2 regions of the Catenovulum adriaticum genome follow, and region 2 is predicted to be linked to the other one. Evidence: predicted binding sites of a transcription regulator. Region 2 holds the regulator's gene; the other holds the start of a gene.
The links. The regulator LexA, encoded in region 2, represses DNA repair genes until DNA is damaged. The targets are predictions, from matches to a motif close to TACTGTATNNNNATACAGTA.

Region 1 (12,426 bases), 790 kb from region 2:
CAGCAGCAAATCGCTTTATATTCGTTTTCTGGTTGGGCTTTATCTTTTGGTGCCACTACTTTAGCCAGTCAAAGTGAAGCAACTTTAGGCGTCACCCGGCTTAAGCAAAATAATTTATTATTACAAAGCGTTAATTTATTATTAGATGGCATGAACTGGCAGCCTTTGTCATCACAATTGGATTATCAACAAAGCTGGGGAAACATCATTGATTTTTTCTCAGATTATACTGCTATGCTAAACGGAACCGAACAGTCGCCACAGCGCACTGAGGAAAAACAATGAAAAATTATATTTTAAATAGGGTTGTAGTTAAGCCAAGCTGGACATTGGTTTTAAGCTTACTATTAGTGGTGCTGATGGCTTTTGGCGCTAGTAGCTTGTATTTTCGCGGTGATTACAAAGTATTTTTTGGCCCAGAAAACCCTCAGTTACAAGCATTTGAGTCTATGCAAAAAACATTCAGTAAAAATGATAATGTCACCATCGTTTTAGAGCCAGAGTCTGGTGATGTCTTTAACCCGAAAGTATTGGGCTTAGTGGCTAAAATAACTGAAGATGCATGGCAGACGCCCTTTTCAACCCGAGTGGATTCAGTTACCAATTACCAACACACCGAAGCCGAATACGATGACTTAATGGTTGATTATTTAGTATCTGAATTTTCAGATGTTGAAATCACACAAGAAATGGCTGACAAGACAAAACAAGTGGCGCTAAACGAGCCTTTATTGATTAATCGTATGGTCTCGCCATCTGGCCATGTCACTATGATAAACATCACTGTTCAATTGCCTGATAAGCTTGATCAAACTCAAGAAGTGGTTGAAATTGCCAATTTTGTTAGAGGTATCGTTGCTAAATATCAAACGGAATACCCTGATATTAATTTTCATCAAGCGGGTATTATTATGATGAATAATAGCTTTGTTGAAGAGTCAAAAGGCGACATGATGACATTAATTCCGCTCATGTTTTTAGCTGTCTTACTCATGCTGGCTATTTTATTACGCTCGCTGTTTGCGACGTTAGCTACGCTGTGTATTATTATCACTTCTATTGCATCTACCATGGGTATAGCTGGTTGGCTTGGCATGTACTTATCTACCGCGACCATTAATGTGCCTACCATAGTGATGACACTCGCGATTGCTGATTGTGTGCATATTATTGCATCAATGAATTATAATTTACGGCAAGGCATGAATAAACAACAAGCGATTGCCGAGGCGTTGGAAATTAACTTCTCACCTGTGCTAATTACCAGTGCAACGACAGCAATTGGTTTTTTAACTTTCAACTTTTCAGATGTGCCTCCGCTAAGAGATTTAGGTAATTTAGTGGCTGTAGGCGTCATGTTGGCATTTGTTTTAGCTATTACTTTATTACCTGCGTTGTTAACCATATTACCAATTAAAATACCTAAGCAAACCCAAGGTGAGCTTGGCAAAATGGATAAGTTTGGTGATTGGGTTATTAATAAGCACAAAATTTTATTGCCCATTACTGCTGTATGTATTTTAGCTTCAGCTGCGTTAGTACCGCTTAATCAAGTCAACGACGTCCCGAATAAATATTTTGATCAAGAAATTAAATTTCGTCAGGCATCTGATTTTGTCGATGAAAATTTACAAGGCGTTACCATGCTTGATTTTGAACTATCTAGCGGTGAATCGAGCGGAATTAACAACCCTAAATTTTTAAAAGCGGTGGGGGATTTTACGGCTTGGTTAAGAGCGCATGAGTCAGTCGATCACGTGGTGAGTTTGAGTGATACATTTAAACGCCTAAACAAAAATATGCATGGTGATGATACTAGTTATTATAAATTGCCAGAATCTCAAGAGTTAGCGGCGCAGTATTTATTAATGTATGAAATGTCATTACCGTACGGCTTAGATTTAAACAACCAAATTAATATTGATAAATCAAGCATGCGCGTTAGCGTGACTATGGATAATTTAGGTTCAAAAGAAATAGTAGCGATAGAACAAGCCGTTGATACTTGGTTTGAAAAAAATGCACCTTTTATTGATGTTAAGGCTGCGAGCCCTTCACTGATGTTTGCGCATATTGGTGAGCGCAACATGAAAAGTATGTTAGTGGGTAGTACACTGGCATTAGTGTTGATTTCAGGTTTACTTATTTTTGCCCTTAAATCTTTTAAATATGGTTTTATTAGCTTATTGCCAAATTTAGCACCTGTTGCAATGGGGTTTGGTTTTTGGGCTCTGTTTTCGGGCGAGGTGAATTTAGGTTTGTCGGTTGTGACCAGTATGTGTATTGGTATTGTGGTTGATGATACAGTTCACTTTTTAAGTAAATATAAACGCTCGAGAGAAAAAGGAAATAGCGCAGAACAAGCGGTACGCTACGCTTTTAGTAGTGTCGGCAGAGCCTTATGGATTACTACTTTAGTATTGTGTACCGGTTTTATGGTTCTGGCTCAATCAGCCTTTGCACTCAATGGTGATATGGGGCTATTAACAGCCGTCATTATTTTATTGGCATTAGCGGTCGACTTTTTATTTTTACCTGCGTTTTTGTTGGTATTTGATAAGACGGTTTATTCAAACAGGAGTTTAGACAATGTTTAAAGCAAAAAAACAATCCAGCTGGCTTAAGCTGATTGTTGCATCAAGTTTGGTATTAATAACAGCCAGTTTTGCTAGCCATGCAGAGCCAGCTAATAAAGGGCTAGAAATTGCTAAAGAACGCAAAGCCAGAGATCAGGGTTGGGGTGATTCTGAGTCAGTGTCGTTAATGGTATTAAAAAATGCCCAAGGCGATGAAAGCGTGCGTGAAATGCGCATAAAAGCATTAGAGGTACAAGGCGATGGAGATAAAGGGTTAACGATATTTGATGAGCCTAGAGATGTTAAAGGTTCTGCTTTTTTAAACTTTTCACATGTCAATAAACCTGATGATCAATGGTTATATTTACCCGCATTAAAACGGGTAAAGCGTATCGCCTCACGAAATAAATCTGGCCCTTTTATGGGCAGTGAGTTCGCATACGAAGATTTAGCTTCATTTGAAGTCGCTAAATATACCTATAAGTATTTAAGAGATGAAACCGTTAATGGTGAGCTTTGTTGGGTGATTGAATCTACCCCTACAGATAGATACTCAGGTTATACGAAGCAAGTCACATGGATTGACCAATCAGAGTATAGAGTGCAAAAAATTGATTTTTATGATCGAAAAAAATCATTATTAAAAACGTTAATATTTGATCAATACAAGCTGTATTTAGATAAATATTGGCGCGCACATAAAATGACAATGACTAATCATCAAACCGGTAAAAGCACAGATATGATCGCCAAAGAAATTAATTTTAAAGTTGGCTTAACAGACAATGACTTTAACCAAAATAGCTTACGCCGAGCGCGCTAAATAACTATTTTAAACGCTGTTTGAGTAGCGGGTTAAGCGACCCGCTACGTTTTACCTTTATCTCACTCAACATTGACACTCAGTTAAACGGGCACAATATGATTAAACCAGCCGCCTTTATTTTATTAAGCATAAGCAGTTTGTTACCTTTTAGTGCTAGCCAAGCGGTAGAGTATGAATTTATCGGCTCCCTTGGCGCGCAAGGGCGTTACTTTACTGAACAAGCGAATGATCCACAGCAAACAAAATCTCAACTTTCAGTATTTGCAGAGCCTGAATTGTATTTACAGTGGAACGATGGCGATGATTCATTTACCGCAAAGCCATTTCTTCGGGTAGATTCTGCGGACGACGAACGAACTCATTTTGATATTCGAGAAGCGGTTTGGCTGCATGTGCAAGATGATTGGGAGCTTAGAGTTGGTATCAACAAAGTATTTTGGGGTGTGACTGAAACGTTACACTTAGTTGATATTGTTAATCAAACCGATGGCGTTGAATCATTTGATGGCGAAGAAAAATTGGGGCAGCCCATGGTGCAGTTTTCGTTATTTAAAGACTGGGGCTATTTAGACGTTTTCATTTTGCCTTATTTCAGAGAACGAACATTTGCTGGGGAAGAAGGCCGTCTTCGAGGCCAATTTAAGATAGATACAGACAGCGCGATATATGAATCTTCACAAGAACAAAACCATATTGATTTTGCAGCCAACTGGCGAAATACCTATGACTTTTTAGATTTAAGTCTTAATGTTTTTAAAGGGACTTCAAGAGAACCTGAATTTGTTGCTAAGTTAGATTCAACTGGTGAACCCACTGGCGAGTTAATTCCATTTTATCCTCAAATCACCCAGTTTGGTGCTTTGGTTCAATATGTTAATGAAGCTTGGTTGTGGAAATTAGAAACGATTAACCGAGGTGGCGATACCATTGACGATTATAATGCCATGGTGGGTGGCTTTGAATATACCTTAGTGGGGATTGGCGACTCTACGACAGATTTAGGCTGGGTGGTTGAATATGCTTATGATGAAAGAGATGCAAACGAGGTCGCGACCCAAAATGATATTTCATTAGCTGCCCGAATTGTTATGAATGACATAGATTCCACTGAAATCTTAGCGGGTTTTAGCCAAGATTTAGAATTTAGCGATAGCCGCGCTTTATTCATTGAAGCCAATACTAGAGTGGGAGATTCATCTAAACTCATTTTTGATATGTGGCTGTTTAGCGGCGATGATCCGCAAGATATTAGCTCGCAATTTGAACAAGAGGATTTTGTGCAGCTTTCTTACGAGTGGTATTTTTAATACCGCTCAAAAATAATATTTTAAATAAATGTCGGCTAGATATAAAAATGTCATTAGGGTAAGTTAACTTGTGTTTTTATATTTACGGTTTTAGGTCTAAACTGAATGGTAACGCATTTTGATGAAGGAGCAGAAAATGTCAGCTATATCGGGTTATACGATTAAAGTGATTCAACAGCGTATTGAAGTAAGAGTTTGGGGTGAGTTTGATTTAGCGTTGGCTAAACAGCTTTATGGTGAACTTAAACAAAAAGCCAGTTTAATTAGTGATAAAGACTGGGTTGAGTTAATTGATTTCTCTAAATGGCAGTTAGCCACCCCAGCTTGCTTTGAATTAGTTGAACCTTTTTATTATTGGGCAAAACAAAACGGCCTGTGCAAACGAGTTGTGATAGTGCCAGCTGGTGAAGTTAAAGGGGTAGTGCAAGAGGTAGTTAAAACGCTTTCACCTATACCAACCTTTTATTTTGATAATTATAAGGCTGCTATGTCTACTTTATATCAGCCTGAATTCACTGCAAAAGAAGCTGCATTTGGAGTTTAAGCTGTCTTTAATAGAATGCGGCTTGATGTCAACTTAGTTGCCAATAGCCGGAATCTTCTGGTTAATTCACATTAACTACTCATTCACCTTTTAAAGGCTGTAGCAACAAGCTAATCATTTTTATCTAATCATCTCTGATACCAGAATAATTTGGTTATTACTGTTTTTTATGGTGTATTTGGGTTTTGAGGTAAAAAGCCAATCCATATCTTAACTATCGTTCAAACTTATTTCTCAAATTTATTGTTCAAATAACGGCGTTAAACAATGGGTAGAATATTTGCTCACCCTTAAAGGTTTGCTTAGCGGTTCGGTTGGGCGGTAGCTCAATTTGCTTAGGTGCGGATCAGTCATTATTTTAAACTGATGTTAGCTGCTAAACCTCATTTTAATATTAGGGACTCAACACTACTTGGCTACAAAAAATCGAAAGCTAACCTTGAGGTATGAGAAATAATAAGAAAAGGGACCCTTTTCAAAGCTACTTATATTAACACTGAAGTCAATACAAGTAGCTTATTGTGACTAAAGTATTGGCAGTTTAACCTATTTTAGCTTTATCAAATTTGGCGATATTGTCTTGTGTCAATTTATCTTCAATTTCGTCTACTGGCTCTGCAAAATCTAATTTGGATAGCTCAGCTGACTTGCCTTTAAATGCTTTTGCAAATAAATCTTTATTGCGCGCAATTAAACGACCAATATCATCTAGTTGGGTTTCATTTAAACCGGGAACATTTTCATTAACTGCATTAGAAATCGCTTCTGCAAGTTCTAACATTTGATCATGTGCATCTGCATCTTTTTTACTGGTAAACATTTTTCCGTCCCGATCACATTGCCATAGTGCTCTAACTGCCATTTTATTCACCTTTAAACTGGATTAAGTTATGTTTGCTATACAGTGTATTTTTTTACTTTACCAATTAACTGGTTATTTGTACAGTTAATTGTATTGGTAATTTTAGAGACTTTAATTGAAGTAAAATTAAAAATACTCGCTGATATCCAATGATTTTTGCTTTTCGCTTAGTTTATTAGCTATGCTAATATTAACCTAATCATAGCATTGTATTGATTAAAAACGTCATTTTTGATTGAAAATTGAACAACTAAGCAATTATTCATGCGAAAAAGAAGACAACTCGGCTAAACTTATTTAAAGTTTAGGGATCTGACATTACTTAAAAACGATTTATTCCTTTGGTCAAACATTCCAATATAAAAGTTGCTACAGCTGATCTTGAATCTTTATATCGTATTTTTACGGTAGCCGAAGCGCCAGATTCAACATTAGGCCAGATTGAACGTGAAATATCAGAAAACCTAGCTGGTTTTTTGAATGAACGTATTGTTGCGCGCGCAGTATCATTGGCTGATATTGAACGTGATTTTAGCTGCTCTGGTATGCCTGAAAAACCAACTTTTGTATCTGAACACACTCAATTTTTATTAGATAAACTTGTCGCGAACTCAGTTCACACTGCCGCGCCTAGTTTTATTGGTCATATGACATCTGCCTTGCCTTATTTTATGTTGCCGCTGTCAAAAATTATGATCGCGTTAAACCAAAATCTCGTCAAAATTGAAACCTCAAAAGCTTTTACACCGCTAGAGCGCCAAGTGCTAGGCATGATGCATAATTTGGTTTTTGAGCAAAACGACGATTTTTATCAAACCTATATGCATTCTGAATCTGATTCATTAGGTGCATTTTGTTCGGGTGGTACGCTGGCTAATATTACTGCACTTTGGGTAGCAAGAAATAATCTATTAAAAGCGGATGATCAATTTAAAGGCGTTAATCGCGCGGGTTTGTTTCCGGCGTTAACACATTATGGCTATAACGGACTCGCAGTGTTGGTATCGGAGCGGGGTCATTATTCGTTAGCTAAAGCTGCAGATGTATTAGGTATCGGCCGTGATAATTTAATTGCTATACATGTCAATGGCGAGCACAAAGTGCTGGTTGATGAAATGCGGCAAGCGGCGAATGAACTTGAAAAGCAAAACATAAAAGTGATGGCGATTGTCGGGATTGCTGGCACCACTGAAACCGGCAACGTTGATCCACTCAACGAACTTGCCGATTTGGCGCAATCTTTAAATTGCCATTTTCATGTTGATGCGGCTTGGGGCGGCGCTACTTTATTTTCGAAAAAGCACAAAGCCTTATTAAAAGGCATCGAAAGAGCTGACAGTGTAACAATAGATGCGCATAAACAAATGTATGTGCCTATGGGCTCTGGGCTGGTTTTATTTAAGCGCCCTGAGCTAGCCAGCGAGATAGAACAACATGCTGAATATGTGTTACGTAAAGGCTCTAAAGATTTAGGCTCACACACGCTTGAAGGCTCAAGGCCAGGCATGGCAATGTTAGTTTACTCTGCACTTAAAGTCTTGGGTCGTCAGGGCTATGAATTATTGATAAACCGGAGTTTAAAACAAGCTCAATATTTTGCTGATTTAATCAATCAACAAAGTGATTTTGAATTAGTTTCAAAACCTGAGCTGTGTATTTTAACCTATAGATATGTGCCTAAAGCAATTCAGACTTTATTAGCCTCAGCCGATGAAACCTTACAAGCTGTGATTAATGAAAAGTTAGATGATTTAACCCGTTTTATTCAAAAGTGTCAGCGTGAAGCCGGTAAATCGTTTGTCAGTCGGACACGGTTAAGTAGCCAAGTTTACTCGAATCAAACCATTACAGTGTTCAGAGTGGTATTAGCTAATCCATTAACCACAGAAAAAATTCTGCAAGATGTATTAGCTGAGCAAGCTAAGTTAGCTCAACTAAGCCAGTTTGCATTGCCAGAGTTAGCGCAGTTACTTAAAGAAAGGCAAGTGAACCATTACCAGTAACTTATAAGTTGCGGTTATGAGTTTGACTTACTAACACTTTTTCTAAGATCTGCCATGTAAGCGGACTCTTTTGGCACTTTTAACTCAGCTAATAACCCCTGTATATAATCATCGGGTGGCGGAAGCTGCTCAGCAAATTTCATATTGGTGCTAAAGCGAATAATTTTATCTTGCTGAACGAAGAAATACACATAGTTGTGCATATATAGCTCATCGTGTAGGTGGATTCGGCTTTTGCCTCTTAATCCTTGATATTTTTGCTGCCCAAATTCAAATGAAACTTCATCAATATCTTCTAAGCTTCGCGATTGGTAACCTTTCTCTTTTACTAATTCATCTAGGTTTTGGTAGGCTAAAACGGCCTCGTCCATTAAGATGCTGGTTTGATTTTGCCAATTAAGTTGACGGATGGGGTAGATAAAAACGTTAAAAATATCTAACTCATAAAACCGGCTTTGATAACTTAACCTTGTTCCAAATAAAGGATTATCTGACTGATCTTGCTCCATAAAAACCAGCTCCTCGGTTTGTTTTGGATAAGACAGTTGAGTTTTGTAGTTACTACTTGGTAAGGTTTGTTGATTTGCACATGAGGTTAAACTGGTTAAACTTAACGTGAGCAAAGTTAATAGCGCAGGGACAATACGAAAAATCAAAATTTAACTTACCTTAAATCATCATAAAACAAAGTTTAATAGTACCTAATTATAAATAAATTATCTTGTTCTAATTGTGGCCTGTCATACAAGCTCGATAAAATAATTAGCAATCAATGGCTATATTCTGCACACTTATTGCTAATTAGCGTATACTTGCAAGTGAAGTGCTTACCAAATTAAAGTAAGCAATGACAATGATTAAATAACTAAAATTAAATAACCAAAAGAGAAACATACCTAATTAATGAAATTAACAAATCAAACTAATACTCTCAAATATCATCCGCTATTAGCAGAGAAACTGGTCGCCTTGGTTGAAAAGCAAGACCAAGCAATGAGTTATCTTGCGCTGTGTGAACAATTAAACATTCATGGTTTAGAAGCAGAAAAAGAACTCCAAGCTTGTTTAACCGCAGTGGAACAAGAGGGTAGAGTTGTGCGTGATAAACAAAACAATTACGCCACACCTGAGGTATTAGGTTTGCATGTTGGTAAAGTGATTGGCCACAAAGATGGCTTTGGCTTTTTACAACTTGCAAAAGGGGTTAAAGATTTATTTATTCCCCATCACCAATTAGAAACTTTATTGCATGGCGATTTAATCTTAGCCAAGCAATCAGGTACAGATCATCGCGGCCGTAAAGAATGCCGTTTAGTTCGCGTTTTACAATCACGAACCGAACCTTTAGTCGGTCGTTTATTTGTTGAGCATGGTATTGCCTATGTAATGGCTGATGACAGCCGAATTACCCAAGAAATTATTATTCCAAACGAGCATAAAAATGGTGCTCGAAATGGCCAAATGGTCGTTGCTGAATTAATGACCCGACCGAGTAAGCGAGTCAACGCAACTGCAAAAATAGTTGAAGTGTTGGGTGAACACATGGCTCCTGGAATGGAGATCGAAGTTGCGCTTCGCAACTATGATATTCCGCATCAATGGCCTAAAAAGCTAGATAAAGAGCTAAAAGCTTTTAGCGAACAAGTGCCTGAAAAAGCAAAGTTAGATCGGGTTGATTTACGCGATTTACCACTTGTCACCATAGATGGTGAAGATGCTCGAGACTTTGATGACGCGGTTTATTGCGAAACCAAACGCTCAGGCGGCTGGCGACTATGGGTTGCTATTGCGGATGTAAGCTATTACGTTCGCCCAGGAACCACGTTAGATGACGAAGCCCAGCAGCGCGGCACATCGGTTTATTTTCCTGAACAAGTTGTGCCTATGTTGCCCGAAAAACTATCAAACGGACTTTGCTCGCTTAACCCTCAGGTTGATCGTTTATGCATGGTTTGTGAAATGACAGTGAGCGCGCGCGGTAAATTGTCGGGTTATAAATTTTATCAGGCAGTTATCAACTCTCATGCACGTTTAACTTATAATAAAGTGAGCGCTATTTTAAAAGGGGATGAAGCCTTACGTGAGCGATATCAACATTTAGTACCACACCTTGAAGATTTAAATCAAATGTATGCCAGCTTAAAACAAGCTAGAATGGAGCGTGGCGCAATTGAATTTGAAACACTTGAACCTAAATTTGTGTTTAACGCGCAACGTAAAATTGAATCAGTAGAAATAGTGACTCGTAACGACGCTCATAAAATTATTGAAGAATGTATGATTTTAGCGAATGTTGCCGCAGCACAGTTTATTGATAAGCATCAAGCTCAGGCGTTATATCGAGTTCATGATAAACCCGACAGTGAAAAACTATCTCAGTTTATTCAATTTTTAGCTGAGTTAGGTATCAGTTTAACCCTAGATGGCGATATAGAACCAACCGATTTTAAATCAGTTGTTGATAAAATAGAGGGACGACCTGATCAAGAGTTAATTCAAACCATGTTGCTTAGATCAATGAAGCAAGCTAATTACACGCCAGAGAATATTGGTCATTTTGGTTTGGCACTCAAAAATTATGCGCACTTTACCTCGCCAATTCGTCGCTACCCAGATCTTATTTTGCACCGTGCAATCAAGGCTATTTTACTTAAACAAAATAATATTCCCCAAGGAAGTGGTGAGCATACCTATAATCCAACTGAAATGGAGGATTTAGGCGATCATACTTCAATGGCTGAACGACGCGCTGAAACCGCAACTCGCGATGTTGCTAACTGGCTTAAATGTGAGTTTATGCAAGATCATGTTGGTGATGAGTTTGAAGGGGTGATTTCAGCCGTGACCAGCTTTGGTTTTTTTGTGCGAATTAATGATCTTTTTGTTGAAGGTTTAGTTCATGTCAGCACACTGCAAAGTGACTTTTACATTTACGATGCAATTAAGCATCGTTTAATTGGCGAGCACAAACGCAAAGTGTACAAAATTGGCGATGAAGTTGAAATTAAAGTGATGTCTGTCAATTTAGAAGATAAAAAAATTGATTTTGTGCTTAATGATTTAGAATCTCAATCAGCTAAACCAAGTCGCCCAGCTAAATATGGTAAACGTAAAGCTAAAAGCTCAAAAGCTAAAAAATCAAAATCGGCAGACCATAACACTTCGTTTGAACCAGCTAAAAAAAAGCCAAGCGGCAGTAAAACTCAGCAGTTCATGGCAAAAGATAATGCTGGAAAACCAGCAACAGACAAACCTAAACGAGGCAAAAAGCCTAAAGCTTCTAGTACAAGCAGAAAGGCAAACGCCAATAAAAAATCAACCCCAAAAGCAAATAAGACTAAGCGGAGATAACATTGAGTAAGTCAGAGTTAATTTTTGGTTTGCATGCTGCAGAATCATTAATTGAAAGCGCACCACACCGATTTATAGAAATTTTTTGTTTAAAAGGTCGTAATGACGATAGGTTAAACAAGATTATTAGCATTGCGCGTAAACACGGAATTTCTATTCAATTTACTCAGCGTAAAACCTTAGATGATAAAGCCAAAGGTGAGCAGCACCAAGGGATTGTTGCTCGTGTTCAACCAACACCTGCGCTTACTGAAAATGATTTAGATGCTATTTTAAAACAATCGAATAAGCCTGCGTTTTTGTTGATTTTAGATGGGGTAACCGATCCTCATAACATAGGCGCTTGCTTGCGCACAGCAGATGCGGCAGGTGTAGACGCCGTTATTGTACCTAAAGATAAATCAGGTAGTTTAACCGCAGTTGCAAAAAAAGTAGCTTGCGGAGCGGCAGAAGTGGTGCCTTTTATTCAAGTAACTAATTTAGCGCGAACTTTGCGTGATATTCAGCAGCAAGGAGTTTGGGTAGTAGGCACCGCGGGTGAAGCAACACAAACTTTATATCAAGCAAAATTAACAGGCCCTATGGCACTTGTTATGGGCGCAGAGGGCAGTGGAATGCGCAGATTAACGCGCGAAACCTGCGATGAGCTTATTTCAATACCAATGTCGGGTAGTGTTTCAAGTTTAAATGTTAGTGTTGCAACAGGCGTGACATTATTTGAAATGGTTCGCCAACGACAAGCGGCAAAATAAATTTTTGTTTGAACTATTCGCTTAGTTTAGACGAGTCTAAATTAGGGCGTGTTGATCTTTTCTGTATGACTTTGCAGCGAGTTGTGCGGTATTTATACAATAAAGCACGATTGTGGTGTAGTTGTTCTACATAAATGAGTGCTAAGGCAGTAGAAATGCCGCACAAACGCTGCCCGAGGGGTTCGTCCTAAACGCTTTTTACTCT
Region 2 (12,426 bases):
CAATACACTCGACCCCCAGTTGGTGATTCATTATTTTATTTTCAACAAACCAAATATTATCTAAATTAACAGAGCCGCTTATAAGAATAGGTTTGTCTAAATATGATTCTTCAGCCTGCTCCTTTAAATACTCAGCAGTCAATTGACTAGCTTGTACTTGAGCTGCTTGATCTAACTGAACTTGGCGAGTATTTTTATATTCAGCACGCTGCAATTGCCATTGCCCTAATGCTAATAACAAACACAAACTAGATAAAAAAAGTAAAAACGGCCAAATTTTTACATTTAACTGAAAACGACCTAGAGTTAATAACACATCACTTCCATTGAGGTATGCATGATAAAAATCATTATTGTAGTACTGCTCATATTTGTTATTTTTAATTTATTTAAAGCTTTATTGGCAATGAATAAAAATGATCAAACTCATCAAATGAGCAAAAGATTAGGTTTAAGGCTGATGTATTCTGTGGCCATTATTGCGTTTATTTTAGTAGCCGTGCAATTAGGATGGATTACCCCTAATCACCGACCTTATTGATTTAGTTATATTATGTAGACAAAAATAAATAAGCAAAGCCAAACCACATCAACAAAGTGCCAGTACCAGCTGGCCGATTGAAACGCAAAATGGTTCTTAGCGTTAAAATGCCCAGCTAATATTCTAAAAAATATAACAATTAAAAACAAAGTGCCTAAAGTAACATGCAAACCGTGAAACCCAGTTAGCAAAAAAAACGTATTACCATAAACCCCTGAATCTAAAGTGAGTCCTAAATCTTGATAGGCATGAATATATTCTTCTACTTGTAAGGTTAAAAAAGCAAACCCGAGTAAAATGGTAAACCCCATCATCCAACTCATTTGCTGACGTTTACCTTTTTCAAGACCAACATGGGCAAAATGAATCGTAATTGACGAGGTAAGCAATATTAGCGTATTAATTAAAGGAAGGCCCCAATACCCCATCGCTTGAGTTGTTTTACCAGAAGGTGTTTCAGTTAACGGCCATATAGCCTCAAACGTTGGCCATAAAATTTGAGCTGTCATTGCATTATTGCCAGCCCCAGCTAGCCAAGGCACAGAAATCGTCCTAGTATAAAAAAGAGCCCCAAAAAAAGCGGCAAAAAACATGACTTCTGAAAAAATAAACCAACTCATTCCTTGTCGATAAGAAATGCCCAATTGTGCACTGTGCAAACCAGTTTGTGACTCTTTAATTTGATCGCGAAACCAGCCAAACATCATAATAAACAAAACAATCAAACCGGCTAGCAGTACAAGCTGTCCCCAGCCAGCTTCACCTGTTTTGCTTATTTGAGTAACTAAGTTGCCCGACCCCACGGCTACCAAAAAAAAGCCGACAGCCCCCACAATCGGCCATGGGCTTTGCGCCGGGACATAATACGTCGCATTGTTATCTGACATGATTAACTCTCCTATAAGGCATTAGCCAGTGTTTGCTCGCTAATGGGATATAGCGTATACGCTAATGTTAATACTTTAATTTCTTCGGGCAGCGCTTTATCGACAAAAAATCTTAGCTTAAACTCAGTGGTTTCATTTGCCGCTAGTGCTTGTTGATTGAAACAAAAACATTCTGTTTTATTTAAATAAAGACTACCTTGTCCGGGCGAGACCGAAGGTATAGCCCGTACAGAAACAGCTTCGTTTAATGGGTTGGTGACATGAAATGAAACATTTTTCATTTCACCTGGATGAACTTCAACTGAGGGCGCACGCGCGATAAATTCACTCGGCTGGCCCGTTTTGTCAAAAGTAACAAATTCAACTCGTATAACTCGACTAGTATCAACCAAAGTTTGCGTATTAATGTCAGCTCTCTGCACGCTTCGGCCATTAATTCCGGTCAAATCACAAAACACATCGTATAAAGGCACTAAAGCAAACCCAAAGGCAAACATAGCCAATACGAATCCGCAGAGCCGAACGAGCAATTTTTTATTAGATTGAGTTTGCATTTCTTTAACCTACTTAATTTGAGGTGGTGTCGTAAAAGTATGATAAGGCGCTGGCGACTCGACTTCCCACTCAAGGCCGTGGGCACCATCCCACACTTGGGCATCAACGGCTTTACCTTTCTTTTTACAAGCTTTAATTAACAACGCCAGAAAAATTAACTGTGATAACCCAAACGCAAAACCACCTAAACTAATCAATTGATTCCAGTTTGCAAATTGAATTGAATAATCAGGAATTCGTCTTGGCATACCCGCTAATCCAACAAAATGCATAGGGAAAAATAGTACATTTACGGAGATCAACGAGCACCAAAAATGTAATTTAGCCAAGCCAACGTCGTACATAACCCCTGTCCACTTGGGCAACCAATAATAGGTTGCAGCTATGAGTGAAAATATTGCGCCTGTTACTAACACATAGTGAAAATGCGCAACCACAAAATAAGTATCATGGTATTGAAAGTCGACAGGTGTAATGGCCAACATGAGCCCAGAAAAACCACCAAAAGTGAACAAAACAATAAAAGCAATTGAAAAGAGCATTGGCACTTCAAAACTCAAAGCTCCTCGCCACATAGTAGCAACCCAGTTAAAAACTTTTACCCCAGTAGGCACGGAAATCAACATAGTGCAATACATAAAGAAAAGCTCTGCAAATACGGGCATACCCGTGGTAAACATATGGTGTGCCCATACAATAAAAGATAAAAACGCGATTGAAGCTGTGGCATAAACCATAGACGCGTAACCAAACAGTGATTTACGGCTAAACGTGGGCACTATCGTTGAAATAATACCAAAGGCAGGCAAAATCATAATGTAGACTTCAGGGTGACCAAAAAACCAAAAAATGTGCTGGAACATAACGGGATCGCCACCGCCTGCAGCATCAAAAAACGACGTACCAAAATATTTATCAGTCAACACCATAGTCACTGCGCCAGCCAACACTGGCATAACCGCTATTAATAAGTAAGCGGTAATAAACCACGTCCAGACAAACAGCGGTAATTTCATCCATGTCATACCTGGCGCTCTCATATTAAAAATGGTTACGATAACGTTAATCGCCCCCATAATTGATGAAATCCCCATAATATGAATTGCAAACACAAATAATGCGGTGCTATCACCGCTATAAGTAGTAGAAAGTGGCGCATAAAATGTCCACCCAAAAGCTGGGCCACCACCCTCAACAAATAAACTGGAAAGTAAAATTAAAAAGGCAAAAGGCAAAATCCAAAAACTGAGATTATTCATTCTGGGTAAAGCCATATCTGGTGCCCCTATCATCATAGGGATCATCCAGTTTGCCATACCAGTAAAAGCTGGCATAACCGCACCAAATACCATAATTAAACCATGTACTGTGGTCATTTGATTAAAAAAGTGAGGTTCAACAATTTGTAATCCGGGCTGGAAAAGCTCAGCCCGAATGACCATCGCCATAGCCCCACCTACAAGAAACATAATAAAAGCGAACCATAAATATAATGTACCTATATCTTTATGATTGGTTGTAAAGATCCATCTTTTAATGCCTGGAGCAGGACCATGTGCATGATCGTCATGGTTTTCTGAATGTTCGGTCGCAGAATTATTTTGAGTTATTGTGCTCATCTGTCATCCCCTACTGATTTTGTATAAACTGGTGAATATCTTTAGGCTGAACGAAATCTCCAGAGTTTATTCCCCAGGCATTACGTTCATATGTGACAACAGAAGCGATTTGTTTCAAGCTAAGTTGTTTGCTAAATGCTTGCATCGCAGTGCCATTTCGGCCATTTAATACAACATCTATATGTTCAGCTACATCGCCCGTTACCGCCGGACTGCCAACTAAAGAAGGAAACACGCCTGGTAGTCCCATACCATTTTGTTGGTGACAGGCTGCACAATACCCCATATAAACTTTTTCACCTTCAGCCATTAATTCTTCTTTGCTCATACTCATTGCAAGCAAACGTTTCTCTTCGGCTTTAGCGGCAGCTTTTTCTTGCTTTTTCTTCTCCATCCACAGATCGAATTCAGTTGGCTCTAACGCTTTTACAACGACCGGCATAAAACCATGATCTTTACCACAAAGTTCTGCGCACTGACCGCGATAAATACCTGGCTCATTAACATTGGTCCAAGCTTCATTAATAAATCCAGGGTTCGCATCTTTTTTAACCGCAAAATCCGGTACCCACCAACTGTGAATAACATCATCAGAGGTCATTAAAAATCTAACTTTTTTATTAGTTGGGATCACTAAAGGTTTGTCTACTTCTAAAAGGTAAGTATCACCTTTTAACCACTTACCAGTAATTTGTTCGTTGGGGGTAGCAAGCAAGCTGTAAAACTCAATGTCATGATCTAAGTATTTATAGTGCCATTTCCACTGTGAACCGGTAACGACAATCGTTAAATCGGCTTCGTTTGCATCCTCCATCGCAATCAGTGTTTTAGTCGCGGGTATAGCCATTACAATAAGTATAATGATAGGGATGATTGTCCACGCAATTTCCACTTTTATGCTTTCGTGAAAATTAGCTGCTTTTGCACCTTTGGATTTGCGATGGAATATAATGGCATAGAACATAGCGCCAAAAACGACTAAACCAATCACAATACAGATATAAAAAATAGTCATATGCAAGTCATAAACTTGATGACTGATGTCTGTTACCCCTGCTCGTAAATTAATCGTTGAGTGTGTTGCTGTTTCAGCTGCGTAAACTAATGTAAATGGTAGCAACGAAACTAAAGCCATAAAAACTTTACACTTTTGGCTCACGGCTTTCTCCTTGTTATTGTAATTTTATAGTGCGTTGTCGTTTTTTACTTGCGCAAACAATGCATGTATAAAAATTAGTCAAGGATTTGAAAATTTACAATTATTTAATATAAATAAAAATCAGAATATCTGAAGTAAATAGGAGACGGTGCAGAATAAATTAGCGCTAAGGTAGGGTTAAGTTAAATTGAAATTTTACATTAAATCCGAATAATAGCGTCAAAAAAGCTTAATATACTAAACCTATTAAGCTTTTTTATATAGCGATTCAGACAACTGCGACTATAAGAGCCTTGCTTTGAATAACAAGTTAAATCCAATCTGTATTTCTTATTACGCCAACCGCTAAACCTTCAATTGCAAAAGGGGTCGATTTTAAATCAACTTCGATTGGTGAAAAATCTTTATTTTCAGCAATTAATGTAACTTTACTTCCTTGTTGCTGATATCGCTTCACCGTCACATCGTCTTCAACTCGAGCCACAACAACTTGCCCATTTAATGCAGTTTGGGCTTTATGAACCGCTAATAAGTCTCCATCCATAATGCCAATTTCAATCATACTATCGCCTTGAACTCGCAATAAATAATCGGCATTAGGTTTAAATAAATGAGGGTCAACTTGATAGTGCTCTTCAACATGCTCTTGAGCTAAGATAGGAGAACCTGCTGCAACTTGACCAATTAAAGGCAAGCCTTCGTCTTCTATCGATTCTTCTTGTACTAAACGAATACCTCTGCTGGTACCTGCAATTATTTCAATAGCACCTTTTTTAGCCAACGCTTTTAAATGCTCTTCGGCTGCATTAGGAGATTTAAACCCTAAAATAGACGCAATTTCGGCTCTTGTTGGTGGCATACCTGTATCTTGAATGTTATCTTTTATTAGTTGCAGTATTTGACTTTGGCGTGCAGTTAAAGCTTTCATTTAATGTTTATCCATACAGTACTCATTACTGTTAGTATATACAGGTGCTTTAAAAACGCAAATAGAATATTGCTTAAACCATTGTGAATCTACAAAACATGCTGTGCAAAATCACTTCAAGCTAAAATTGATGGCTGTGTGTTCAGCTCAACATGTTACAATATAAAGAAATATTCAGCTTAATGACTTTAAATGACAGACTATAAAAAATTTTTTGCTCAGCTCCTAAACCTACCAATGAAACTCCTGATGAGTTCAAAGGTAATTTTAGATGATTTAGATTTAGAATTAGGCTCGACTAAACAGCCCATTTTTTATGTTATTAAACATGATTCACTATCTGATTTAATCGCATTAAAATCAGCTTGTAAAAAATCTAATTTACCTGACCCGTTTAAGCCGGTTAAAGTGAATGACACGCTTTTTCGTCGTTACGTATGTTTAGATAAACTACAACCGGTATTAGCTAAAGAGCCGGGGAAAACTGATGCTACTGAGCAAATTCAAACGGTATTACAGCAACATGTGCAGCAACCCGATTTAGATGCCAAACTCGTCCCTTGTTTTATCAGTTGGGGACGTTCGCCCGGCAAAGAAACCTCTAATATAAAAAAGCTTTTCAACCATCAAAAAAAGCCCAGCTGGTTACGTAAAATATTTACGGTGTTATTTATAGGACGAGATAATTTTGTTTCCGTTAATCAACCACTCTCTCTTAGATTTGTCGTTGACCAACATGGTAGCTCTCCTGAAATAGCACATAAGTTATTGCGCGTCGCTCGTTTTCATTTTCAAAGGCAGCAATTAACGATGGCTGGCCCCAGACTTTGGCAAAGAGATCATTTATTAACCTCGCTGTTAGCATCCCCTTCGATCAAAGATGCTATTAACGATGAAGCAAAAAGCAAAAATATCTCTTATGAAAAAGCGAAAGAGCAGGCAAAAAATTATTTAAATGAAATAGCTGCCGATTATCGCGATAGTTGGATCAGAATTGGGGATACTGTTTTAACTTGGATTTGGAACAAGCTTTACTCTGGGATTGAAGTTAAAAATGGTGAAAAAATAAGAAAGCTCGCACAAGATGGCCATGAAATCATTTATATGCCTTGCCATCGCAGCCATATGGATTATTTATTATTGACTTATGTGATATATCACCAAGGCTTAGTCCCTCCTCATATTGCCGCAGGCGTTAATCTTAACTTTTGGCCAATGGGTGGAATCTTCCGGCGCTCTGGAGCGTTTTTTATGCGCCGCTCTTTTAGAGGCAATAAACTCTATTCCGAAGTATTTAAAGAGTATCTGTCTCAGCTAATCAGTAAAGGACACTCAATAAAATTTTATCCAGAGTCTGGCCGTTCAAGAACAGGTCGATTACTAAAACCCAAAACAGGCATGTTAGCTATGGTCATACAAAACATGCTTAAAGGCCAAGATAGACCTGTCACTATAGTGCCTGTCTACATAGGCTACGAGCATGTCATGGAGGTTAAAACCTACTTGCGTGAACTGGGTGGACAAAAAAAGAAAAAAGAGTCTGCCTTACATTTGTTTAGCATTCTAAAAAACTTACGCCACTTTGGTCGTGGGTACGTTAATTTTGGTGAACCTATTAGCGTAAACAAAACCATGGAAAGCTATCAACCTAATTGGAAACAACAATTAGAGCAAAATCAAAAGCCTACATGGCTGCCCAGTTACATTAATTCATTAAGCCATAATGTAATGTGTAATATTAATCATGCAGCAGCTTTAAACGGTGTCACTTTAACCGCAATGAGTCTTTCAGTTGCCAATCAAAACACCTTGTTTAAAGATGATTTAATTAAACAACTTAAAATTTGTGTCGCACTCCATCAGGAAGAAACTCCTTTTAATAATCTAAGTATGCCGCCGGAAGACTCAATTGAAGCGCTCATTGATAATGCGGTAAAAATGGAAAAATTCACTGAGGATACCGAAGGGCAAAACACAATTTCTATCTCGCAAGAGAGCATAGTGGAGCTTAACTACTATCGTAATAACATTTTGCATCTTTATATTATTCCCTCGCTTATTGCCGCATTTTTATTAGAAACAAATAATATAGAAAAGTCAGAGTTAGTCGCCAATATCAATAAACTTTACCCTATTGTCGCTAACGAATACTTTTTAAAAATAGAGGTGAGTGAGTTAATTAAGCATATTGATGCTTGTATTAAAGTATTGGTCGATAATCATTTAATCTCATTAAATGAAGATAAATTGATCGCTGTAAGACCCGCTAATTCTGAGTATCTACAGTTACATTTATTAAGCTTAATTTCACAACAGACACTCCAGCGCTACGCGATAGTCTTACACTCAATTGAAAGCCACGAGCAAGGCCTATCTCGCTCAGCACTAGAAAGGCACTCATTAGATGTAGCTAAAAATTTGGCTAAATTGCATGATATAAAGTCACCCGCCTTTACGGATAAATCTATATTAAGTCAGTTTGTCGGTGAGTTAAAAGAGCAGGCTTTAATTGTCATTCATGAAGAAGGTCGGTTTATTGCAACTCCAGAACTAAAGGAGTTGAGTGGAAAGATTTATCGTTTAATAGATGGTGATATTTTAAATACCATTAAACATGCATAGGTTTGGATTAGCATCTAGAAAACTTTCAGAGTATAGGTAGCTAAGGCTACTTTTACTCTGCTCATAATGCAAATAATTACCGTAACAACCACTCAGTAGGTGTAATTTTTTTACCTTTTTTCTTCATAAGTTCTTCAATAAGTGGCGTAATAATAAGCTCCATTGCCAAACCCATTTTCCCACCAGGTACGACCATAGTATTGACGCGAGACATAAAAGCACCATCAATCATTTGCAAATAATATGGAAAGTTTATGCCTTTAGTACCACGAAACCGAATGACAACAAAGCTTTCATCTAAGCTTGGAATGTCTTTAGCTGAAAATGGATTTGAAGTATCAATTGTTGGGACGCGCTGAAAATTTATATGAGTGCGGCTAAATTGAGGTGTAATAAAATTAATATAATCATCCATGCTACGCACGATAGATGACATTACTGCTTCGTGACTATGGCCTCTGTCCGTGGTATCGCGAATAATTTTTTGAATCCACTCTAAGTTAATAATAGGTACCATGCCTATCAAGAGATCAACATGTCTCGCCACATCATTTTCTTCTGTTACAACCCCTCCGTGGAGGCCCTCATAGAATAGTAAATCAGATTCAGGTAAATCTTCCCAGGGAGTGAAAGTACCTGGCATTTGATTATAAGGCACAGCATCATCAAATGAATGTAGATAACGTCTTATTCTACCATTACCGGATTCACCATAAGTTTCAAACAACTCTTCCAATAAACCAAAATCATTTGCCACTGGACCAAAATAGCTAATATGTCGCCCTTGTTCTTGAGCTTTCCTAATTTCTACTTCCATTTCTGCGCGGGTGAAACGGTGGAAACTATCGCCTTCAACTTCAGCTGCTTTAATATCAAAGCTTCTAAAAATATGTCTAAAAGCTTTTGTTGTAGTCGACGTACCCGCACCAGATGAACCTGTTATCGCAATTATTGGTGATTTAGTTGACATAATATAGACCCTTAAAAAGTTAACCTATTTATACGGGATCAAGCACAAAGATCAAGGCTTGCGAATGCAGAGAGTATTTATAAATTAAATAATTTAAACGAAAAAAGCCCGACTCTTTCGAATCGGGCTGAATCTTGGGATGCTTTCACATCAAATTCTTATGTACAGGATGTACGGTATGTCTAAACTGCATAGATGCGTTGTTTAGACCTTATCCTAAAGGATAAAATAAAGAGCCTGGCAGTGTGCTACTCTCACATGGGAACTCCCACACTACCATCGCCGCTATTGTGTTTCACTTCTGAGTTCGAAATGGAATCAGGTGGTGCCACAATGCTTTGGCCGCCAGGCATAAGTCGGTCTGTTAATTCACTTTTCAGTCAATTAACCAATCAGGACAATACATAATAAAGAGTCAATCAAGTTTGTTTATTCATTCGCGCAGTCACACTTCACGTCATGTTAATAAACATTCGGCGTTGTATGGTTAAGCCTCACGGGTCATTAGTATTGGTTAGCTCAATGCCTCACAGCACTTACACACCCAACCTATCAACCTTGTAGTCTACAAGGGCCCTACTGGAGCTTATAGCTCAGTGAGAACTCATCTTGGGGCTCGCTTCCCGCTTAGATGCTTTCAGCGGTTATCGATTCCGAACTTAGCTACCGGGCAATGCTCTTGGCAGAACAACCCGAACACCAGTGGTTCGTCCACTCCGGTCCTCTCGTACTAGGAGAAGCCCCCCTCAATTCTCAAACGCCCACGGCAGATAGGGACCGAACTGTCTCACGACGTTCTAAACCCAGCTCGCGTACCACTTTAAATGGCGAACAGCCATACCCTTGGGACCGACTTCAGCCCCAGGATGTGATGAGCCGACATCGAGGTGCCAAACACCGCCGTCGATATGAACTCTTGGGCGGTATCAGCCTGTTATCCCCGGAGTACCTTTTATCCGTTGAGCGATGGCCCTTCCATTCAGAACCACCGGATCACTATGACCTACTTTCGTATCTGCTCGACGTGTCTGTCTCGCAGTTAAGCTGGCTTATGCCATTACACTAACCGTACGATGTCCGACCGTACTTAGCCAACCTTCGTGCTCCTCCGTTACGCTTTGGGAGGAGACCGCCCCAGTCAAACTACCCACCAGGCAATGTCCGCATTCCCGATTAGGGAACAACGTTAGAACATCAAACATACAAGGGTGGTATTTCAAGGTCGGCTCCACACCATCTAGCGACGATGCTTCAAAGCCTCCCACCTATCCTACACATGTAGGTTCAATGTTCACTGCCAAGCTGTAGTAAAGGTTCACGGGGTCTTTCCGTCTAGCCGCGGGTACACAGCATCTTCACTGCGATTTCAATTTCACTGAGTCTCGGGTGGAGACAGCGTGGCCATGATTACACCATTCGTGCAGGTCGGAACTTACCCGACAAGGAATTTCGCTACCTTAGGACCGTTATAGTTACGGCCGCCGTTTACCGGGGCTTCGATCAAGAGCTTCGACCTAAGTCTAACCCCATCAATTAACCTTCCGGCACCGGGCAGGTGTCATACCGTATACGTCATCTCTCGATTTAGCACAGTACTGTGTTTTTAATAAACAGTTCCAGCCACCTGGTTACTTCGACCACCTCTCGCTCCAGGCGTAAAGCCCTTCACAATAACGTGGCGTACCTTCTCCCGAAGTTACGGTACTATTTTGCCTAGTTCCTTCACCCGAGTTCTCTCAAGCGCCTTAGTATTCTCTACCTGACCACCTGTGTCGGTTTGGGGTACGGTTCTTAATGACCTGAAGCTTAGAAGATTTTCCTGGAAGTATGGCATCAACTACTTCACCCCCTTGGGGGCTCGTCTCGTGTCTCAGTCTTAAGGAAATCCGGATTTACCTAAATCTCCAACCTACACACTTTCACATGGACTACCAACGCCATGCTAGTTTAGCCTGCTCCGTCTCTCCGTCGCAGTCATTAAAAGTACGGGAATATTAACCCGTTTCCCATCGATTACGGCTTTCGCCCTCACCTTAGGGGCCGACTTACCCTGCCCTGATTAGCATGGGACAGGAAACCTTGGTCTTTCGGCGAGGGGGTTTTTCACCCCCTTTATCGTTACTCATGTCAGCATTCGCACTTCTGATATGTCCAGCATGCCTTACAGCTTTGCCTTCAACCACTTACAGAACGCTCCCCTACCACTTGAACCTAAGTTCAAATCCGCAGCTTCGGTTGCTTATTTAGCCCCGTTACATCTTCCGCGCAGGCCGACTCGACTAGTGAGCTATTACGCTTTCTTTAAAGGGTGGCTGCTTCTAAGCCAACCTCCTAGCTGTCTAAGCCTTCCCACATCGTTTCCCACTTAATAAGCATTGGGGACCTTAGCTGGCGGTCTGGGTTGTTGCCCTCTTCACGATGGACGTTAGCACCCACCGTGTGTCTCCCGGATATTACTCTCAGGTATTCGGAGTTTGCAAAGGGTTGGTAAGTCGGGATGACCCCCTAGCCTTAACAGTGCTCTACCCCCTGAGGTATTCGTCCGAGGCGCTACCTAAATAGCTTTCGGGGAGAACCAGCTATCTCCCGGCTTGATTAGCCTTTCACTCCGATCCACAGGTCATCCCCTAACTTTTCAACGTTAGTGGGTTCGGTCCTCCAATTGATGTTACTCAATCTTCAACCTGCCCATGGATAGATCGCCGGGTTTCGGGTCTATACCTAGCAACTCTACGCGCAGTTAACACTCGCTTTCGCTACGGCTCCCCTATTCGGTTAACCTTGCTACTAAATATAAGTCGCTGACCCATTATACAAAAGGTACGCAGTCACAGAACAAGTCTGCTCCCACTGCTTGTACGTACACGGTTTCAGGTTCTATTTCACTCCCCTCACAGGGGTTCTTTTCGCCTTTCCCTCACGGTACTGGTTCACTATCGGTCAATTGGGAGTATTTAGCCTTGGAGGATGGTCCCCCCGTCTTCAGTCAAGATATCACGTGTCCCGACCTACTTAATGCGTGAATGATAAATCTTCATATACAGGGCTATCACCTTCTATGGCTGCACTTTCCAGTGCATTCTACTAATTTATCATTCATCGGCTGTTCCCCGTTCGCTCGCCGCTACTTGGGGAATCTCGGTTG

Region 1: the regulator LexA is predicted to act here: its motif matches at 6,182-6,201, upstream of OLW01_RS01845 (YebG family protein).

The regions. Positions count from the first base shown of each region.
Region 1 covers NZ_CP109965.1:416,453-428,878, forward strand. Annotated here, with positions in the region: gene OLW01_RS01820 (TetR/AcrR family transcriptional regulator) at 1-285, shown strand, start outside; gene OLW01_RS01825 (efflux RND transporter permease subunit) at 282-2,597, shown strand; gene OLW01_RS01830 (outer membrane lipoprotein-sorting protein) at 2,590-3,399, shown strand; gene OLW01_RS01835 (hypothetical protein) at 3,498-4,709, shown strand; gene OLW01_RS01840 (hypothetical protein) at 4,846-5,253, shown strand; gene OLW01_RS01845 (YebG family protein) at 5,795-6,115, opposite strand; gene panP (pyridoxal-dependent aspartate 1-decarboxylase PanP) at 6,457-8,118, shown strand; gene OLW01_RS01855 (hypothetical protein) at 8,133-8,774, opposite strand; gene rnr (ribonuclease R) at 9,022-11,469, shown strand; gene rlmB (23S rRNA (guanosine(2251)-2'-O)-methyltransferase RlmB) at 11,472-12,221, shown strand.
Region 2 covers NZ_CP109965.1:2,824,734-2,837,159, forward strand. Annotated here, with positions in the region: gene OLW01_RS12465 (SURF1 family protein) at 1-316, opposite strand, end outside; gene OLW01_RS12470 (DUF2909 domain-containing protein) at 338-541, shown strand; gene OLW01_RS12475 (cytochrome c oxidase subunit 3) at 547-1,428, opposite strand; gene OLW01_RS12480 (cytochrome c oxidase assembly protein) at 1,440-1,982, opposite strand; gene ctaD (cytochrome c oxidase subunit I) at 1,992-3,602, opposite strand; gene coxB (cytochrome c oxidase subunit II) at 3,613-4,761, opposite strand; gene lexA (transcriptional repressor LexA) at 5,072-5,689, opposite strand; gene plsB (glycerol-3-phosphate 1-O-acyltransferase PlsB) at 5,882-8,311, shown strand; gene OLW01_RS12505 (phosphoribulokinase) at 8,388-9,281, opposite strand; rRNA gene rrf (5S ribosomal RNA) at 9,517-9,631, opposite strand; rRNA gene OLW01_RS12515 (23S ribosomal RNA) at 9,765-12,426, opposite strand, start outside.